3 regions of the Roseibium sp. SCP15 genome follow, and region 2 is predicted to be linked to each of the others. Evidence: predicted binding sites of a transcription regulator. Region 2 holds the regulator's gene; each other region holds the start of a gene.
What was found. The regulator LexA, encoded in region 2, represses DNA repair genes until DNA is damaged. The targets are predictions, from matches to a motif close to TGTTCNNNNTGTGTTCNG.
Positions count from the first base shown of each region.

Region 1: uvrA (excinuclease ABC subunit UvrA) is a predicted target of LexA. The motif match lies at 2,006-2,023, and genes of this name have one in related genera.
Region 3: ABLO27_RS24630 (helicase-related protein) is a predicted target of LexA. The motif match lies at 1,865-1,882, and genes of this name have one in related genera.

Region 1 is NZ_JBDZYI010000001.1:1,095,883-1,101,508, forward strand. Features, by position in the region: gene uvrA (excinuclease ABC subunit UvrA) at 1-1,808, opposite strand, end outside; gene ABLO27_RS04970 (single-stranded DNA-binding protein) at 2,368-2,925, shown strand; gene ABLO27_RS04975 (hypothetical protein) at 2,979-3,533, opposite strand; gene ABLO27_RS04980 (L,D-transpeptidase family protein) at 3,889-5,626, shown strand, end outside.
Region 2 is NZ_JBDZYI010000001.1:1,375,073-1,380,698, forward strand. Features, by position in the region: gene ABLO27_RS06235 (acyl-CoA synthetase) at 1-630, shown strand, start outside; gene ABLO27_RS06240 (hypothetical protein) at 627-1,514, shown strand; gene lexA (transcriptional repressor LexA) at 1,657-2,367, shown strand; gene ABLO27_RS06250 (ComEC/Rec2 family competence protein) at 2,465-3,970, opposite strand; gene ABLO27_RS06255 (hypothetical protein) at 3,902-4,054, shown strand; partial or broken gene ABLO27_RS06260 (ComEC/Rec2 family competence protein) at 4,121-4,987, opposite strand; gene gltX (glutamate--tRNA ligase) at 4,981-5,626, shown strand, end outside.
Region 3 is NZ_JBDZYI010000005.1:352,121-357,746, reverse strand. Features, by position in the region: gene pyc (pyruvate carboxylase) at 1-1,217, opposite strand, end outside; gene ABLO27_RS24630 (helicase-related protein) at 2,017-5,127, shown strand; gene ABLO27_RS24625 (RNA-binding S4 domain-containing protein) at 5,127-5,528, shown strand.

The DNA.
Region 1 (5,626 bases), 280 kb from region 2:
GATGGCGTACCCTTGGCGACCACCTGGCCGCCATGCACACCGGCTCCGGGGCCGACATCGACCACATAGTCAGCCGTCAATACCGCATCTTCGTCATGCTCTACGACAATGACCGTGTTTCCGAGGTCCCGCAGGTGCTTCAGAGTTTCCAGAAGGCGGGCATTGTCCCGCTGATGAAGACCGATCGAGGGCTCATCCAGAACGTAGAGAACACCTGTCAGACCCGAACCAATTTGCGAGGCCAGTCGAATTCGCTGACTTTCGCCACCCGAAAGTGTCCCGGAGGACCGAGAGAGTGTCAGATATTCCAAGCCGACATCGTTGAGGAATTTCAGACGCTCTCGAATTTCCTTCAGGATACGGCCGGCAATTTCTGTCTGTTTGTCGTTCAGTTTCGCCGGCAGGGATTCAAACCAGTCACTTGCCTGCCTGATGGAGCATTCAGTGATCTGACCGATGTGCCTGTCAGCAATCTTGACAGCGAGCGCCTCCGGCTTCAGCCGGAAACCACTGCAGGCGGGGCAAGCATGATCCGACTGGAATCGAGCTAATTCCTCGCGAACCCAGGAAGACTCTGTCTCACGCCAGCGGCGTTCGATGTTGCCGATAACGCCTTCGAACGTCTTTTCCGTCCGATAGCTGCGCACGCCATCATCGTATACGAACTCAATGGCCGTTTTGCCGGTGCCGTGAAGAATTGCATCCTGGACTTCCGCCGGCAGATCTTTCCACGGAGTTGCCATCGATACCTTGAAATGGCCGCAAAGTGCTTCCAACGTTTGGGCATAGTAAGGAGATGTCGATCCCGTTTTTGCCCAAGGCAACACGGCCCCTTCACGCAGCGAGAGAGAGTGATCGGGCACAACCAGATCTTCTTCGAAGGCAAGGGTTGTCCCAAGGCCATCACAGGTCGGGCATGCGCCGAACGGATTGTTGAACGAAAACAGGCGTGGCTCAATTTCCGGAATGGTGAAACCGGACACCGGGCAGGCGAATTTTTCCGAGAAGATCAAACGCTTCGGATCGCCATTTTCTTCGGTTTGGTCCGCAAATTCAGCAATCGCAATGCCGTCAGCCAGTTTCAGCGCTGTTTCAAGCGAATCTGCCAGCCTGCCTGCGATATCATCGCGCACGACCAACCGATCCACGACAACATCGATATCGTGCTTGTATTTCTTGTCCAGGGCAGGGGCGTCGGCAATTTCATAGAAGGTTCCGTCTATCTTGACCCTCTGGAACCCCTTTTTCATGAGTTCCGCCAATTCCTTGCGGTATTCGCCCTTACGGCCGCGAACCATTGGAGCAAGCAGATAGAGGCGCGACCCTTCTTCGAGATCCAGGACACGGTCGACCATTTGGCTCACGGTCTGGCTTTCGATCGGCAGTCCGGTGGCTGGAGAATAGGGAATGCCGACACGGGCAAACAAAAGCCTCATGTAGTCGTAAATCTCGGTCACCGTACCGACGGTCGACCGCGGATTGCGCGAAGTGGTCTTTTGCTCGATCGAAATGGCAGGCGACAGACCATCGATCTGGTCGACATCCGGTTTCTGCATCATTTCCAGAAACTGGCGTGCATAGGCAGACAAGCTCTCAACGTACCTGCGCTGGCCTTCGGCGTAGATAGTATCGAAGGCGAGAGAGGACTTTCCCGAACCGGAAAGGCCGGTCATCACAATCAGTCGGTCACGGGGCAGGTCGAGATCGACACCCTTGAGATTGTGCTCCCTTGCCCCTTTGACACTGATGACCTTGGTCGGATCGTTTTTCCAGGATTCATCCGCCTTGAGGCTCTTGGATGTCGTCATTCTATCTCTTCCTGACCTCATGCATCACGGCATCAGACGCCCGTGCACGTGTAGATATCTAATGAAGGGGCTCGTTTCCCACTTTATCTTTGTCCCGATATAGCAGTTTGACGCGGAGCTTCCAGTGGGTCTGTCACTGCAGCGGGAGGAGAAATTCAGGATACGAAGTCCGATTGAATCATTTTTATAGAAGTGATAAGAACAAAACAAGTACATTGAAAGGAAGGACGTCAGGAAGTTTCACCTGCGCAAGTCGGCTTCGCTGGCGATCGGTTTGGAATATCTCCTGACAGGAAACGCGAACCGCTGTGGAACAAAACAGGAGGAACGGCAACGGCTGTCAGATTTGGCGACGATGGCGGTGAGGTGAGCGAAGGGCTTCAATTTTCCGCAAAAGGTGGGCTTGCCTTGTGGAAAATGCAGGCCGGTGTGCAAAAAAGAAGACAGAGCGGTTGGCGGATCGTTAGGGTTCTGGTTTCTAGCGGCGATGGTTGCGGCGCGGTCAGCTGATAGAAGCAAATAAACCAAAGCGGATCGCGGAAACAAACAGGAGTTCACAATGGCGGGCAGCGTCAACAAAGTAATTTTGGTCGGCAATCTGGGAGCCGATCCGGAAATCCGCCGGACGCAGGATGGCCGTCCCATTGCCAATCTACGGATTGCAACTTCGGAAACCTGGCGGGATCGCAATTCAGGTGAGCGTCGTGAAAAAACCGAGTGGCACCGTGTCGTGATTTTCAACGAAGGTCTTTGCAAGGTCGCAGAAAACTACCTGCGCAAGGGATCAAAGGTTTATCTGGAAGGGCAGTTGCAGACCCGCAAATGGCAGGATCAGTCGGGGCAGGATCGTTATTCCACCGAGGTTGTTCTGCAGGGCTTCAACTCCAACCTGACGATGCTTGATGGTCGCGGTGAAGGCGGCGGTCAGCCGGGTGGTCTGCCTGACTACGGCAATGACCCACAAGGCGGCGGCGGTTTTGGTGGTGGCTCTGGCGGCTCCGGCGGCAACTTCGGCGGTGGCAGTGGCGGCGGCTACGGCGGTGGTTCCAGTGGCGGTGGTTTCGGTGGGTCTTCCGGTGGCGGCGCAGGCCCGATGGATGATGAAATTCCGTTTTAAGTCATGATTTTGGCGGGGGTGATCCGGCCCGGTTGCTCCCGTACTCCTCTGGTCTACCCGCCAACATTCGGATCGTAGGGCGTTCGCGGGTCGTCCTCGCCATCAAAATACTCTTTCGCGGTTCCAAGGCCGCAATGGTATACGGCCTCTTCCGCACGTGTGTCGCCTCCTGAGATCGGAGCGCCATTGTGATGTGCAAGCTCATGAATGAGCGTGGCCAGCACCATCCACCTTCCCATGTTGAATGCGCGGTCGCCGACCGCTATTTCTCCCGTCGGAGTGTGAATTTCTCCGTGCAGCGGAGAAATTGTCGGCCCGTAATTAACCCAGATGGTGCTGTCGTTGATCATGTTGGTCAGCGTTCTCCGGCCCGGAAGGGATCTGAAATAGGCATCACAACCAGGGTTGTTCTTGACCATCCTGAAAAGCTTGTTTCGGGCCCATTTCAATTTGCTGTACTGCGAAGAATTGAAATTGGTGTATTTCGATATCGGCGACGCGTGGTCTCCTATGTTGAACTGGAATGGCATCGCTTTCATCGATCTCCGTCGGTTGGTCTTGCGGAAATGATAGTGAAAACCGACATTGATAACCGTGACGGAGGTCACGAAGCGTCGCCTTGAGATGCTGATGCGATGATTAGGAAAACCGGCGCGAGGTTCGTGCGCGATATATTCGTCACAGTGATTTGAATTCACAACCTGTGTATGGCCGTATCTCTTAACCATATCGACAGGCCTGATATAGTATCAGTCTGTTCACCATGTGTGTTTTTAGCCGGAAATGAGCGAGAATCGCCATTTTGGACCGGTAGAATTCGCGCTGAACATAATCGTTCGGGCAAGTCTGCAATCCCGGCGGTCTCTACCTAGGCAGGGGAATTAAACGTCCGGTTCGAAAAGGGCGCAGTGCCGGAAACGACACTAGTTAATAAATTTTCGGGTTTAGATGATGCGAGCAAACATGACGGAACGTGAAATGCCGAAGACCGGCGACAAGGGGGCGTTGTTTATCCGCTCCAGGGCTGTATTGGGGAAATCGATCAAGGCCGGCCTGATGGTTACGGTGCTCGCATCCGGTTTTTCCGCGATGACCTACGAACCGGTATCGGCCCAGGGTCTGTTCCAACGGCTTTTTAATCCGGAAAACCATCGCAAGCAAAGAGAGCGGGAGCGCCAGGATCAGCTTCGCGAAAAGGCTGCCAAGGTTAAGGTATCTGCTCCACGTTACCTGAATTACTCTCCGGATACGTTGAAAAGAGTGTCGCTGACACCACTGTCTGAAGTGAAGCCGCCAGAGGTCGAACCTGAAGGCGACGCGTCGGCTGAAAACGTGCAGCAGGGTACCGAAACTGTTGTCGCAGAAACTCAAACAGCGAACCTGGAGCCGGTCGTCTTGAGTGCATTCGACAAGGCGCGCCCGGCACTGAAGGGAATGTCACTGATGGCGTTGCCTGAAATCGGCGATGCACTCATTACATACTACGAGGAGCACCCAGAGTTTGTCTGGATTGCAAACGGCAAGGTAAGCTCCAGAGCGGAAAGCATTCGAAGTGCGCTTTCTCAGGCTGACAAATTTGCGCTGAACCCTGAAGACTATTTCGTTTCCTTGCCCGAAACTGATGGGCTGGATGAGGCTGCCCGCGATGAAGCGTTGATGCGCTTCGAAATGGAGCTGAGCGTCGCGGCGCTGTCCTATGTTTTGGATGCGACGCGTGGTCGTGTCGATCCGAACCGGATTTCTCAGTACCACGACTTGCCGCGCCACCAGGTCGACCTTCCTGGCGCACTGGGTGAGTTTTCCTCAGGCTCTGATATGGCCGGGATACTTGAGGCCCATCAGCCGCAGAACGAGCACTTCAAGAAGCTAACTGCAGAATTGGCGCGCTTGAAGGCAGAAGACGAGGAAGCAGATCAGATCGTCATCGCACCGGGCACCTTCCTGAAGGCAGGAAAATCCAGCCCGGAAATGAAGAACATTGTCGCCGCCGTAGAGAAGAACGGTTCCGATGAGTTGAGGACTGCTCACGCGGAAACGCTTGCTGCCTATGACGGCGCAGAGTTGTATTCGCCGGAACTCGTTGATCTGGTCAAGGCTTTTCAGAAGGAAGCCAAACTGACACCGGATGGGATTGTCGGGAAAAACACAATCAAGGCAATGGTCGGTGAAACCAATGCGGCCAAGATCGCCAAGGTTGAACTGGCGATGGAGCGGAGCCGCTGGATACCCGAAGAACTCGGCGATCGAAAGGTTTTCATCAACCAGGCAGCCTTTACCGCAACCTATACATCGCCGGATGAAGTTCCGCTGTCCATGCGGGTTGTTGTCGGCAAGAAATCCAATCAGACAAACTTCTTCTACGACAAGATCGAAATCGTTGAATACAACCCCTATTGGGGGGTACCTTATTCGATCATCGTCAACGAAATGCTGCCCAAACTGGCGCAGGATCCGAGCTATCTCGATCGCGCCGGCTATGAAGTCACCACACCCGGTGGACGTCAGGTTTCTTCTTCCGCTGTCGATTGGTACGCGGTTGCATCCAAGCAGCAGTCGATCAACGTCCGCCAGTACCCTGGCAGGTCAAATGCCCTGGGTGAGGTGAAAATCCTGTTTCCCAACAGGCATCACATTTACATGCATGACACGCCGGCCAAGAGCCTCTTCAAGAAGGACATGCGCGCTTACAGTCACGGCTGTA
Region 2 (5,626 bases):
GGTTTGGGTGAAGTGACCGGCAACATCACAGTGCTGCGGACACAGGATCATTCGCCTGATGATAACGAAACCCGTATAGGGACCTGTGGCACCGAACGAACGGGTATTGAGATAAGCATCCAGGACGACGACGGCGGTATCCTTGGACCGCACGAAACCGGAGAGGTCTGCGTCATAGGTCCTGCGGTCTGTGCCGGGTATCTTGAAGATGACGGCGCAAACGCAAAATCATTCCGCAATGGCTGGTTTCGAACCGGTGATATCGGCCATATGGACGAACAGCGCTATCTCTACCTCACGGGCAGAGCCTCCGACATGTACATTTCTGGCGGCTCGAACGTGTATCCGAAGGAAATCGAAGAGGTTCTGCTCACCCATCCGGACATTTCCGAAGTCGCAATCATCGGTATTCCGGACCGTCAGTGGGGTGAAGTTGGCCTCGCCGTATGTGTCGCGGAAGCAGGAACAACGCCGGAAGATGCTCATCTTTCAGAATTCCTCATCGGAAAGGTCGCCAAATACAAACTTCCGGCGCGATATCTCTTCATCGAACAAATGCCGACCAGTGCCTATGGCAAGATCACGAAGAAACTTGTTCGGGAACATCTCGAAGAGAAAGACCTGCTGTGAGACGACCGGCTCCAGAATCTCTCTCGGACATCAGGCACCCCGGTCCGGTCGCGGAAGATCGCAGACCTCACGCTTCGTGCCTCGCAGAACCCGTCATTCTTGAATTGGCGAATGGGCAACCATTGCTTTCGGCTCTTGGCAACTGGGCGGAGCGCGAAGGCTTTGGATCTGCAGTTCTTGATCTTGGAGGACTGAGCCTGCAGCCTTTCAACTTCGTCATGCCGGACAGAGCAATCGACGACCGTCATGCCGCCTGGTACAGCGACACCCATTCATCAGGCGGTGTGGCTCTCGAAGAAGCCGTTGCCATTCTTGGATGGCGGGACGGAAACTGGTTCGCTCACATTCATGCGTACTGGTATGAAAATGGCCAAGCGAGACTTGGGCATCTCCTGCCCGAAACGCTGACCATTGCCCGCTCCGCGCAACTGAAGGGATTTGGATTAAAAGGAGCGCGCTTCGTTGCGGAACCAGACCCGGAGACCGAATTTACTCTTTTCCGCGTCAAGCAGGATCAGCTCAGCCCATCGGACCTTGACCACAATGCAATCATAACCACGCTCGCCCCTTTTGAAGACATGCATGAAAGCATAGCCGCTCTGGCTGATTGCCTTGGTGACACGACATACGACGTCTTCGGACTTGGAAGTTTCGCCGGAGCACAGTTTATCGACGGCCAGACAATGCCGGGACTGATTTCGGAAATTCTTGTGAGACCTGGAGCAGGCCGCGGACAGAACCAGAACCTGAACCTGCCCGTTCGATGCGTTGACCTGACCGGACAGATTTACGAAGGCACGGTCAAGCCGGCAGGCGCACCGACGCTGGTAACCTGCGAACTGCTGCTGCTGGCTCAATTCACTTCGCAAAGCGTTGAGACCTAACTCGTAAGCCTAAGCTATTGCCTCATCAACTTCGGCATCCAAGGGAACAGTAAGAGAACATTTACCCTTGCAGAACACAATAGGAACAGGTAGTGTGTTCTTGATTTGTACCACTTGATTCTCGCGGTCAGGGGAAGCCGATATGCTAACGCGCAAGCAGTATGAACTGCTCATGTTCATTCATGAAAGACTGAAGGAAACGGGTGTTCCACCGTCATTTGACGAAATGAAGGACGCCTTGGACCTTCGATCAAAATCCGGCATTCATCGCCTGATTACGGCATTGGAGGAACGTGGGTTCATCCGGCGCCTGCCGAACCGCGCACGCGCAATGGAAGTTGTCCGCCTGCCCGACTCGATTGCTCCCGGACTTGGGTCCCCTCGTCCGCGCGGCAGCTTCTCTCCTGAAGTGATTGAAGGATCGCTGGGCAAGCAGGAGACACCGCCTCCAGCTCCGGTAGCGGAAACAGTCGGCACTGAAATTCCGGTCATGGGACGGATCGCAGCCGGTGTTCCGATCGAAGCGATCCAGACGCACAGTCACTCCATCACCGTTCCTCAGGAACTTCTCGGCAAAGGCGAGCATTACGCCCTCGAGGTGCGAGGCGACTCCATGATCGAAGCCGGCATTCTGGATGGTGATACTGTGCTGATCCGACGGACAGACAGCGCTGATAGCGGTGACATCGTCGTGGCGCTCGTGGATGATGAAGAAGCAACCTTGAAGCGTTTGCGCAAGAAAGGTGCTTCCATAGCCCTCGAGGCAGCAAACCCGGCGTATGAAACCAGGATATTCGGTCCTGGCCGCGTTCGAGTTCAGGGCCGCCTGGTTGCCCTGTTCCGGCAATACTGATCAAGGACTGAACCTGCCTGGTATCGTACTTGGCAGGTTTACAACAGTGTCTGTTCATTGCACCTGATGGCAGTGTGATGTTGCGAGGCTATTTACCCTATTTCACCTTCCTGAGTTGCTCGCGGGTAAATGTGCCTGGTTCATGCCAGGGGCGAGGATTAGCGGGCACTGCGAACTTTAGTTTTGCTATTTTTGCGCCGGGCTGACTGCCAGCTTCAGGCGATGCTTTTTGCACTGGATGATCTTTTTTCCCATTCGAAAGCCATATGGATATGGCGCCGCGTTCCTGACGAACTGATCCTCCTATCGAGGTTACATCTGGACAATTTGCGCGAACCTTTAGGTCGGACACGATAATGTCGGCATATTTGCAATCCAGGCGAAATGCTTCTGCTGATTTTGGAAGCGCAAGTTTCAACGGCACTTGTGTCTTCGCATTCGAATCATCACCTGCACTTGCCGGATAAGCCGAGATTACACACCCATCTGAGTCGCATGTAATCTGGGGCGACTTCATCTTGCGCGATCCAATCGCTGACTTCGGGACTCCTTCCCCTGCATACCAGATGTCCGTTGCAAATGACTGTCGCCTCCCGGCCCACCGAAGCAGCCCCTCTTCATCTCTGGCAGCAATCCTTGTGCCGGAGGCCGCAATCTGAATATCCGGAGGTCTGTGTTGTACGAGAAACATCATTCCCGCTGCCAATGGGGCAATTGCCCATAGGCGCTTTCGTCCCGCAAGAAGCAATGCAGCGAACAAAGACGCGACAAACAACAATGCAACCGGCGCACTCAGTTTTCCAATCACTCCGGCATCAGCATCAAGTTGAGCAGTGAAAGAGGCAATTTTAAGCAACAAGGATATTCCAGCAGACATGACGATCAACGGAAGCGATGCCAATCCCAGTGGCATCAGCACCAATGCCAACACGCCAAACGGCATGATCAGGAGAGAAAAAACCGGCATTCCCAAAAAGTTGCCGACAACACCAAAGGACGCGATCCTACCGAAATGATGTGCCCCAATGAGCCCTGTCGCAAGACCGGCAATGCAGGCAGTTACAATAAGTCCGGCACCCCAACGCAAGACATGCTGCAGTACGCGAGACAGCACGCTGGCATCTATCTGGCGTGCCCGACTGAATGTTCGTTCGCGGTTTCGCCATATCTCGTAAACAGCAATCAGACAGATGACAGCGGCAAAGGACATTTGAAATCCGGGAAAGAACAGACGCTCAGGCGCTAGCAACAACAAGAAAAGACCGGCGATCGCGACGCTTCGCAGCGTTAACCCACGTCTGCCAACAAGAATGCCTAGGAAGACGAGTCCAATCATGAGGAAGGAACGCTGCGTCGCGACGGAAGCGCCGGAAAGGAAAAGATAGACAAGCGCCGCAAACAGGGCAGCAGATGCAGCCCATTTTTGCGTTTCCCAACGAAGTGGCAACGCCGGAATGCTCGCGAAGATCAGCAAGGCAAGTCCATAGGCACCGCCGGCGAACAGCGCCATATGCAACCCGGAAATTGCCAGGATATGCGCAAGTCCAGCCGCCCTGAGATCGTCCTCCTGTTTTTCAGCAATGCCGCTTCGGTCACCGACCAGAAGGGCAACGACAAGACTTGTTTCCGGCGTGTCTCCCAGTGCCGCCTGGATCTTCGCACCGATAGTGCCTCGCAGGCCCTGTAAAGCTGAACGCAATTGCAGGCTCACAGGTTTCTCGTCTTCCCGGATCAACGTCGGTGCACCAAAGCTGAAACCAGTTGCACCTATTTGCGAATAGAAAGCCCGAAAAGAAAAGTCATAGTCTCCCGGCGCAACCGGACCTGCAGGCGGAAACAATCTGACCCGCACCTCAATCCTGTCACCAACCTTGATGGGAGGATCTGCAGGTACACGCAGCCGAACAAATTTCGGAAAGCCGAGCGTCTCTCTTGATCGCCCCTCGACACTCGAGACGCTTAATAGGAGTCGCACACCTGAGGCATTGCTTCTCTTCTCGATCGCGTGGCCGGTGAGGTTCACGTTCATTTCTTCAGCAAGCTTCGGCGCGTCGACAAAAGCAGTTCTCACCGAACCGATGGTCACGCCCCCCAAGAATGCCAACGCAAGCAGGATGAGTTTTCCGCCCGGCCGGGAAGCCCCGAAACGGATAACCAACCCGCTCGCCAACGTAAAAAGCGCTCCCAGCAACAGCCAATAGGGTTCGCCGGGAAGCGCAAGATAACATGCGATACCAGCGGCAAATGCAAAGCCGACCCATAGAAGTCCCTGCTCCTCCCAGAACCGGCTATTTCCTGCCTCTTGTGATGCGCCTCTTGTCTTCCTGGAAAATAGAGGCAGGAAGTGGATACCGGTTTTGGCACTAGTTCTGCGTTGGGAATGCTGATTGGAGGAGTGTGATTTCGGGCCTGTACGCCTCCCCGCCTCCGCGTCGCGGCGGCTTTTAATTTTTGGCGGTGTTTGTGTTCCGTACTCCACCCACTGCTTGTAGCACGCCTTCAAGGAAGAAACACAGAAGGCCCTATTTTGCCTGAAGAAAGCCTGTGCTAAACCGGCGCCACCTAAAGGCGCAATCAGCGCAAATGTTCTGACAGAGACTTTCAGAAAGCACCATGGCACAAAAAATCGTCACGCGTTTCGCCCCTTCCCCGACAGGCTTCCTGCACATTGGCGGCGCCCGAACAGCGCTCTTCAACTGGCTGTTTGCCAAGCACCACGACGGGAAGATGTTGCTGCGCATTGAAGACACTGACCGCGCGCGCTCTTCCCAGGAAGCCGTAGATGCTCTTTTGGACGGTTTGACCTGGCTTGGCCTGGATTGGGAAGGCGAACCGATTTCCCAGTTCTCGCGTGTCGACCGGCATAAAGAAGCTGTTGAGCAGATGCTTGCAAACGGTTCTGCGTATCGTTGCTATTGCACACCTGAAGAAGTCGACGCGATGCGCGAAAAAGCGCGGGCAGAAGGCCGCCCACCCCGTTACGATGGCACGTGGCGAGATCGCGACCCGCTTGAAGCTCCCGAAGGTGTTTCGCCAGTTATTCGCCTCAAGGCACCCAATGAAGGTGAAACAGTCGTCAACGACATGGTTCAAGGTCGCGTCGTCATCCCGAACAAGGACCTGGACGACTTTGTGCTGATGCGTTCGGATGGCACACCAACCTACATGCTGGCTGTTGTGGTCGATGACCACGACATGGGCATTACGCACATTATCCGCGGCGTCGACCACCTGACCAATGCAGCCCGCCAAACACTTA
Region 3 (5,626 bases), on a different contig from region 2:
TCCGCGGTCGGCGCCCAGGCCGTGACCTTTTCCAGAAGCGGATCGTAGAAGCGGGTGATAACCGCGCCGGAGTAAGCCGTGCCACCATCCAGACGGATGCCGAAGCCGGTCGCGCCGCGATACGCGGTGATGCGGCCATAGTCCGGAATGAAGTTCTGCTCCGGATCCTCGGTGGTGATACGGCACTGCAGGGCGTGGCCGTTAAGCCGGATATCCTGCTGAGCCGGCACACCGCTTTCCGGCGTTCCGATTTTGGCACCATCCGCGATATGGATCTGCGCCTGCACGATATCGATGCCGGTGACCTCTTCGGTCACCGTATGCTCCACCTGAACGCGCGGATTGACTTCAATGAAGTAGATGGCTCCGGTATCGGCATCCATCAGGAATTCGACGGTTCCTGCGCCTCTATAATCGACCGCTTTGCCGATCTTGAGACCGTATTCGCAAAGTTCGGAGCGCTTGGCTTCGTCCAGATACGGTGCCGGCGCGCGCTCAACGACTTTCTGGTGACGGCGCTGGATCGAACAGTCACGCTCATAAAGATGGACGACGCTTTCGCCATCCCCGAGGATCTGAACCTCCACGTGACGCGCACGCTGAACCAGTTTCTCAAGGTAGATTTCGTCCTTGCCGAAAGCTGCCTTGGCTTCACGCTTGGCCGCCAGAACTTCCTTTTCCAGCGTTGCCTCATCCGGGATCACGCGCATGCCGCGCCCGCCGCCGCCCCACGAGGCTTTCAGCATAACCGGATAGCCGATCTCCAGCGCCTGACGCTTGATCTCTTCAATGTCGTCAGGCAGCGGGTCGGTCGCCGGCATGACCGGCACACCTGCTTCGATCGCCAGATTACGCGCAGCTACCTTGTTGCCCAGGCGGCGCATGGTTTCCGATTTTGGACCGATAAAGGTGATGCCGGCCTCTTCACAGGCGTCAACGAATTCCGGACTTTCCGACAGGAGCCCATAGCCCGGATGAATGGCGTCCGCGCCGGCATGTTTGGCAACACGGATAATCTCGTCAATGGACAGATAAGCCTCGATCGGACCAAGGCCCTTTCCGACCTGGTAGGCCTCATCCGCTTTGAAGCGATGCAGCGCCAGTTTGTCTTGCTCTGCATAGATGGCCACGGTCTTCAGACCGAGCTCGTTAGCTGCCCGGAAAACCCGGATCGCGATTTCGGACCTGTTTGCAACGAGAATTTTTGTTATCGCCAAACGCCCTCTCCTCCTAATTTTACGCAAAAGCGGAGCTGATTTTGGCAAGATTTCTACTTTGGTCGGAGGCGCTTGAAAAGGGGCAGAAATGATGTCCTTTTTTTTACCAGGAAAAATATTTTGCGCCTGCACCGGTAACTCTTGGAAAAAAAACGCTAATTCACCGTTTTTCCTGTCAAAGACTTCGGTTCGAAAAAATTTGCAGTGCAGCAAATATTGGCAAAATTCAGACTTGAGAGCGGTCAAAAAACACGTTTCTCACGCTTTGCACCGAATTGAAACAATCTGATTAACGCGCACAACGACGAAGATCCGCAATCAGAAATCGGAACACGGCTGCTTAGATTCCAGAACCGCCACACCTACTAGATATTGTAAGAACAAAGCTGAAACACTTTCAAATCAGCGATTCGTCCGGGATTCGTTCTCCATGTGTCCAATCGTTAACCATTCCCGGAGTTCAGAAATCCGAACGCTTTTTCAAAAATTAATCATTGACAGAGTTTCGCCGCAATTCACATCACTCCCGGCCAACTGAATCAAACCATTGACCAGATTCACGATTTCGCACCAGCTTCGCGACCAAACACCACATGTTGTAGGGAACAAATCCTGAATCAACGAGAGTCAGCGATTCGGTTTTGGTTTGTTCCAGAGTCGTTCTCCACAGGAAATTTTTCTTCGCAATTTCCAGCACTTCACCCCAAAAGAATTAGCGACACAGCCAGTCCTGGTATGCTAGACACGCGACACTAGATATAGGCGCAGAGCCGAAAGAAAGCCGACCACAACCAATTCCATGTCCCGCCCTCAGACCCTGCCGCTGCCTCCGTCAGCCCGGTCCCGCACTGTGACGGCAGTCCTCGGACCGACGAATACCGGTAAGACCCATCTCGCGATCGAACGCATGCTGGCTCAGCCTTCAGGGCTGATCGGCCTGCCTTTGCGCCTTCTTGCCCGCGAGGTCTACGGGCGTGTTGCTGACCGCGCAGGACCTGAAGCCGTCGCCTTGATCACCGGCGAAGAGAAAATCATTCCGGACAATCCCCGTTTCTGGGTTTCAACCGTCGAAGCGATGCCTCTGGATCTGAACACCGAGTTCGTTGCGATTGATGAGGTACAGCTCGCCGGGAACCTGGATCGCGGTCACGTGTTTACGGACCGCATTCTGAACCTGCGCGGCAGATCGGAAACACTGCTTCTGGGCGCCGCGACTGTTCGTCCGCTTCTGGAAAAGCTCATTCCCGGGCTCAATGTGGTCACCCGGCCGCGCATGTCGATCCTGGAATATGCGGGATCGAAGAAGGTGTCCCGCTTGCCGGCACGGTCCGCGGTGGTCGCGTTCTCCGCAGATGAAGTCTATTCCATCGCGGAACTGATCCGGCGCCAGCGCGGCGGCGCCGCCGTGGTGCTCGGCTCGCTCAGTCCGCGCACCCGCAATGCCCAGGTCGAACTGTTCCAGAACGGCGATGTGGACCACCTGGTTGCAACCGATGCCATCGGCATGGGACTTAACCTCGACGTTCATCACATTGCCTTTGCCGGCAACCGGAAATTCGACGGCTATCAATACCGTCAGCTGACCCCGGCAGAGATGGGGCAGATCGCCGGACGTGCAGGCCGGCACACCAAAGACGGCACCTTCGGCGTGACCGGAAGGGTCGATCCGCTGGACGATGATCTGGTCGAACAGATAGAAAGTCACCACTTTGACGGCCTGAAAGTGCTGCAATGGCGCAACAGTTCGCTGGATTTTTCATCCACCGGCGCTTTGCGGCGCAGCCTCGACACGGTGCCGAAAGAAGAGGGTCTCGCTAGGGCACCCACTGGGGACGACATCACCGCGCTTGAACATTTATTGCGCGATAGCGCAATATCTGAAATGGCAAAGGGGGCAAAATCAGTCGAATTGTTATGGGACGTGTGTCAGATCCCTGACTATCGTAAGATCGCCCCGGCAAACCACGCAGAGTTGTTGAACACCATCTATACACATCTGATACAGGACAATTACATCGCGGATGACTGGTTCACGCGTCAATTGGCCTTCGCAGACCGCACAGATGGTGATATCGACACACTCGCAAACCGGATTGCACATATCCGGACCTGGACCTATGTCGCAAATCGCCCTGACTGGCTGGCCGATCCGGCTCACTGGCAGGGAGAGACACGTGACATTGAAGATAAACTATCTGACGCCCTTCACGAGCGGTTGACACAGCGCTTCGTGGATCGGCGGACAAGTGTATTGATGCGACGTTTGAGAGAGAACGCAATGCTGGAAGCGGAAATTACATCGAGCGGCGATGTGCTCGTTGAAGGTCAGCACATCGGAAATCTGCTTGGCTTCCGGTTTGCCCCAGATGCGGCGGCAGAAGGACCGGATGGCAAGACTGTCCGGGCTGCCGCACAGAAAGCCCTGACGACCGAAATCGAAGCAAGAGCGGAAAAGCTCGGAAAATCGGAAAATGCCGATTTCGTGCTTACCTCCGATGGAGCCATTCGCTGGCGCGGTGAACCCGTGGCCAAACTGGTTGCCGGAGAAGACGTGCTGACACCGACCGTGCTGTTGCTGGCGGATGAACATCTGACCGGCTCAGCCCGCGATGCGGTTCAGGGCCGTCTGGATCTCTGGATCAAGGCACAGATCGACACGCTGTTGAAGCCTCTCATGGACCTGAAGTCCGGCGAGGGGCTCGAGGGCCTCGCAAGAGGCATTGCGTTCCGCATCGTTGAAGGTCTCGGCATTCTCGAGCGTCAGGACGCAGCCGACGAAATTCGCCAGTTGGATCAGGACATGCGTGCTGGTCTTCGCAAGCATGGCGTTCGCTTCGGTGCATATACCATATTTGTCCCGGCCCTTCTGAAACCGGCTCCGAGCCAGCTTCTTGCACAATTGTGGGCACTGAAGCACGGTGCCCTGGACATGAATGGCATGGCGGAACTGCCGCAGCTTTCCGCATCCGGCCGTACGTCGATCCCGGTCGATGAGAGCATCGAAAAGGCCCTTTACAAGGTGGTCGGCTTCCGCGTTTGCGGACCACGCGCCGTGCGCGTCGACATTCTGGAGCGTCTCGCGGACCTCATTCGCCCGCTCATCGCCTGGAAGCCACTGGACGCGGAAGTCTCCCCTCCGGAAGGGGCGATCGAACAAGGTGGCGGCTTTACCGTCACCGTTGCCATGACCTCGCTGTTGGGATGTGCCGGTGAAGATTTCTCGGCCGTTCTGAAATCGCTCGGCTACCGGGTCGAAACCAAAGAGGTTCAACGCCCGGTCACCGCCAAGCCTGCCACAGAGCAGGTAGCGGAAGAACAGGTAAATGGCACTGCCGCGGCAACGCCGGAAGCCACCGACGCTCCGCAAGAAACAGCTGAAACTGCACAGGCATCCGACACCTCGGCAGAGACAACTGAAGCAGAAGCTGTTGAAGCTCCTGCAGAAGAAGCGCCTGAAGGCGAAGCTTCAGAAGGTGCCGCCGATCAGGAAACCGCAGAAACACCTGCAGAACCGGCTCCGGCGCAGGAAGAAGCCGCCACAGAAGCATCAGAAGAAACCGTTGCGGTGGCAACCGAAGCTGCTGGCGAAGCCGAGATGGAAACCGTCACCATCGAAATCTGGCGACCAGGCCGTCACGATCGTCGCCCGAGAGGACGTCATGACCAGCGGCGCGGAGAAAACCGCAGGGGACCGGGTCCGAAAGGTGGTCAGGGCGAAAAGCGTCATGGCAAGGGCGGTGGCAAAGGTGGCCCCAACCGAAATCGCGGCGGTCACTCGCATGGCCAGAAAGGTTTCGACGGCGGCAACCGGCGCGGTAACGCTCCCAAGGACAAGCCGATTGATCCGAACTCGCCGTTTGCGGCCCTCATGGCGCTGAAAGCCGATATGGACAGCAAGGACAAGAAGTAATTTCTGCTGGGCAGTCACAATCTGCAGGCGGCAACCTGCGCATAGACAAGTGGCTCTGGTACGCCAGGGTCACGAAGTCCCGGTCACTTGCCCAGAAACTGGCGACCTCCGGACATGTCCGGATCAACAAGGACAAGATCTCCTCCGCCAGCAAGACCGTCAAGGAAGGTGACGTTCTGACCATAGGTTTGGAACGCAGAATTCTTGTCCTGAAAGTGGTCGCGCTCGGCACAAGACGCGGCCCTTACGAAGAAGCCCGGAAGCTTTACGAGGACCTGTCTCCTCCGCCGCCCCCCAAGAAAGATGCGCCGCCGCCTCCCCCAGGTCAGCGTGAAGCAGGATCAGGACGGCCAACAAAGCGGGACCGGCGCAAATTGGACGCCTTCCGTCGCGACGACTGAAGCAAAATCCTGAAAGAGCTGCAAAAACAGAATAACATTCTCTTGTAACGCCGGATTGCGTCATCCTGTGCGCTTGCGCGCATCCGACAAAAACGATA